2 regions of the Ligilactobacillus murinus genome follow, and region 1 is predicted to be linked to the other one. Evidence: predicted binding sites of a transcription regulator. Region 1 holds the regulator's gene; the other holds the start of a gene.

Evidence for each region. Region 1 encodes NrdR, which represses ribonucleotide reductase genes. Its sites were predicted from a motif close to ACACNATATATNGTGT; they were not measured.
Region 2: a site for NrdR is predicted at 1,064-1,079, ahead of pnuC (nicotinamide riboside transporter PnuC). Genes of this name have one in related genera too.

Annotation. Positions count from the first base shown of each region.
Region 1 covers NZ_CP023565.1:478,163-480,371, reverse strand. The annotation lists gene CPS94_RS02375 (replication initiation and membrane attachment family protein) at 1-909, opposite strand, end outside; gene nrdR (transcriptional regulator NrdR) at 927-1,397, opposite strand; gene coaE (dephospho-CoA kinase) at 1,415-2,020, opposite strand; gene mutM (DNA-formamidopyrimidine glycosylase) at 2,017-2,209, opposite strand, start outside.
Region 2 covers NZ_CP023565.1:1,813,526-1,815,734, reverse strand. The annotation lists gene pnuC (nicotinamide riboside transporter PnuC) at 196-966, opposite strand; gene CPS94_RS08945 (DUF1002 domain-containing protein) at 1,246-2,209, shown strand, end outside.

The sequences.
Region 1 (2,209 bases):
TTGTTTTGAAACAGCGATCAGCGCTAAATCAGTTTGCGTCAATTCCGCACTCACCGCTGGATCGATCGGTGCGGTCGCTTTAGCTTCTTTCGGTGTTAGCTCTTTGAATTGCCGATCAAATTGCTGAGTGGCTAATTTCTTGACAAGTTCAAGATCGACTTTATCGTCCTTGACATTTAGTGCCTGTTCGAGCAATTTGACTAGTTCTAGTTCATTTAGACCATATAATAAAGCGATCGACTTTAAGGTCTCAAGTGAACGGCTGATCTCAGTTGCCGGCACAAAAGATTGGGCTAAAAGCTCTTTTAAATATTCTATATCTAGATCGATTTCGACTGAATCAACGAGATTTTTAGCCGGTTTAGCTGTTACTTTTACCTGTGAATTTTTGAGTAATGTATCCTTTTTCACAGTAAAGACATCTAGAAGCGACTTGGTGACCTCTTTAGCATTAGCATATGTGAAAGCTGGTTTGACAAATTCTTGTTTCAACTCATCATATTGGATCTGCCCTAATGAATCGGCTAAAAGCATACTCAAGAGGTCATCTTTAAAGAAATCTTCGGCACTCAAAGGGGCTTGTAACTCATAGATAAACACTTGACCAAGTTCATCTTTTTGAACGAATGTCTTCAATAGTCCAAGTGCTTCTAATCTGATCCGGGCTTCGTAAAAGTCACGTAAACCTAAACTCAAAATATCCAATAGCTCTTTATGCATCCGGCGCGCTAACAAGTCTGGTGTTTGAGCTACTTTAGCCGCTAATAATGAATAAATACCGTAAGCATTGACCCCCATCAACGGCTGGTAGAGCTTTAAAATGACTTTGAACTCTGTCGAGCCGATATGGGCTTTAGTATTGACAACGTAACCATCCTTAGGCGACATCTGCCTTAAACCTTCACTCATCGCCTAACATCCCCCAACTACTTATTTTTTTCGTTATCACGTGCCATCAAGTCTTGCAATTCCTTTGCAAAAGATGCCATATCTTTAAACTCACGATAGACGCTAGCAAATCTGATATAGGCGATATCATCGACATTAGCTAAGATCTCCATCACATATTCACCGATCAATTGACTGGAAACTTCATTACCTCCGACTGCACGGATCTTTGTTTCAACTTGATCGACGATATTTTGGATCTCATCCATTGCAACAGGCCGTTTTTCAGCTGCTCGCATAACACCACGCAAGACTTTTTCACGATTAAATTCTTCTCTGGCACCATTTTTCTTAATAACTAATAGTGGCGCTGCTTCTACTCTTTCAAATGTAGTAAAACGGAAACCACAATTTTCACATTCCCGCCGGCGCCGAATAGCATGTCCATTGTCGGCGGGACGGCTATCCACTACACGTGATCCATTTTGATGACAATTTGGACACTTCATGATCTTTACCTCACTGCCTAATCCTCGATTAAATTATTTATCTTTAGCCATTTTATCACTTGCGCTTGCGTTTCTTCAACTGTTCCCGAACTATCTACTGTAATTGTAGCCAAATTCCGCCTTTTTTCAGCAGACATTTGACTAGCGATCCGCTCAAGTGCCGCCTTTTCACTCAAATGATCGCGTTTCATGATCCGCTTTAGTTGCACTGCTTTAGGAACTTCAACATTGATAACTGCATCACAATGATCTGCATAACCATTTTCGAATAATAAGGCGGCATCGATCACAACTACTTTATGCCCCTGTTGCTCAGCCAAGGCCAACTGTTTTTCATATTCAGCTTTGATCAAGGGCTGCATGATCTGGTCTAATTGGGCTAATTTCTTAGGATCACTAAAGACGAGCTTACCAAGCTTAGCCCGATCTAAAGTCTGATCAGCTTGGATGATCTGAGGTCCAAATGTTTTTTGCAATTCAGCCAGACCAGGCGTCGTTGGTTCAACGACTTTTCGGGCGATCACATCAGCATCAAGGATCTTAAAATCTAATGTTTGCAAAAAATTACTGATCGTCGTTTTGCCCATTCCGATCCCACCAGTCAAGCCTAAAATATATGTCATTTTACCACCTGCTGACACTGCGGACAAAAATGCGTGCCTCGTTGTCCTACCACGATCTTTTGGATCTTTGTACCACAACGTTTGCACGGCTCACCGGTTTGACCGTAGACATCTAGTTCAAATTGAAAGGCGCCCGTTTTTTGGAAAGCATCCGTGTAACTTCTGATCGTTGTTCCACCAGCTTCGATC
Region 2 (2,209 bases), 960 kb from region 1:
ACTTCTGCTACTTATTCTATCACAAACAAGCTTGACTCTCAGTAAGTATGACTATAATAGCTTGAAAAATCAAGCTGCTTTGCCCAAAATAAAAAGCCACGGAGCAAACCGTAGCTTAGTGTTATGAGTTAAGTTATTCACTTAGTTTAAGTATACGCCCACGCCTATTTATTGTCAGCAATTCCAAACTAAATTTTAAGCTTTCTTTGAGACTTCCCCTCTAAACCAGCTGTTCTTGCTGAAAAAGGCATACATATCATTTAGGAAAAAGACACTATAACTAAAGATCAAGGCAAAATTACCGTCGCCTTGCAGCATCGTTTGGAACCATAAAGCGATCGTAAAAATCGATGCCAGGGTGAAAACATAGTATTGTTCACGTTTACGGTTCAATTCCAATAATGCCCCCGTGATCGCCATCGCTAAATTCAAGCTATCCAAAAAGACCCGCGGATCATTAGTAAAGCTAAAGATCGTATATGTGCATGACCACGCAACTACAAAAAACAAACCATATTTGAGCCACTCGAGCCCACTTTCTAATTTTTCAGCTTGGATATCATCGTTCCATTTTGGATCTAAAATGCAAAAAATATCTAAAAAGATCAAATAACCGATCTGCTCCCAAGCTGTTGCATAATTTTTCGCCATAAAACCAGTTGCTGCGATACAAATAGCCGAGATCGCCCCACACCAGCCTTGGATCCCCGATAAGTTCGAGATCCCGATAACACATGCTACGGACAGATTGCCCCCAACAAAGGCTAACAGTGACTGGACTGGGGTTTGGCTAAAAGAGTGGCCCAACGAAATAACTTGGAGCACGAAGTTGAACGCCAATAAGAAGTAACTAAAATACCCCCAGCCTTTACATTGATTCAATAACCACTTGAAATATCCCTTTCGAAATACATTCTTGGAATATTCTGGCAAATGGGTCAATACATCTTGATAACGTTCAAACATCTAAAAACTTCCTTCCAACTAGATAATAATTTCTCGAATTCAAAAATTTCAATATAACTATTATAGCCACGCCTTCCAGCTAAATTCAACCGAAAAAACACAATATATTGTAATTCTAATTTCATTAAATCTATATATTGTGTATATTTTGATTTTTAAACGTTGATTTTCCTAAGTTTTTCTTACGACATTTATATCTTTTTCTTAAAAGACAAGAATTGATTTCTGGTGGTAAAATTAGAATATAGCTAGATATAAAATCAATGAGGTGTTTTAGAGATGAAATTAAAAAAATTAGCAACTGCATTCTTGGCAGGGCTGACCTTTTTAGGGGTAACTTTGACCAGTGCGCCCAAGGCTTTAGCCACAAGTAGCAGTAATACACATACGTTAAATTCCGCTTATGTCGTCTATGGAGCCGGCACGAGCCAAGAAGCACGCCAAAATTTAGCTAAAGTATTTGAAACTGATTCTTCATTCAAAACTTTGACCGCTACAGCCTCCGATTACAACAAATATATCGCCAATGGCTCGAGCAATACGACTGACGCTGCAATGATCAGCTCAGTTGCGATCGCACCCGGAGATCCTGGTTCTGGGGTCAAGGTCAATATCAAAGACTACAATGGTTCTAACAATATCACACAAGTAACTTCCCAACAATACGCAATGGTCGCACAAATGGCGGGGGTAACCGATGTCAGCATCGTTGTGACCGCTAACCGTCCCGTTTCAGGTAAATCAGCCTTAACTGGGGTCTACAAGGCCTTAGCCGAAGATGGCGTTTCATTGAACACAGAAAACACGGCGACAGCTAACGAGATGCTTTCAGCGACCCAACCAGCGATCAACGCCAACAAAGATGATACGACCTATCCTGGTAAGTTGATGGCCGCTGTTGGTGATGTTTCCAAGCAATTGGCACAACAAAAGCAAGATAACCAAGAACTAGCTACAAAACAAGACATTGAAGATATGTTAAATAAGGCTTTGGCTGACCGAGGCATTCAAGATCAAACAACTTCAGAGCAAGTAACACAGATCTCAGGTGCTTTGGTAAACTTCCAAAATTCACCGATCAGCTCAAGCAAGACATATATCAATAACGTGACAAACACGATCAATAACGTTAAAGATTCGACTGGTAATTTGATGAATAAAGCCAAAGACTGGGCCAACAGTGCTCAAGCTAAAGAAGCCGTTGAACAGGCAAAAAGTTGGTTTACTCGCTTCATCGAATGGA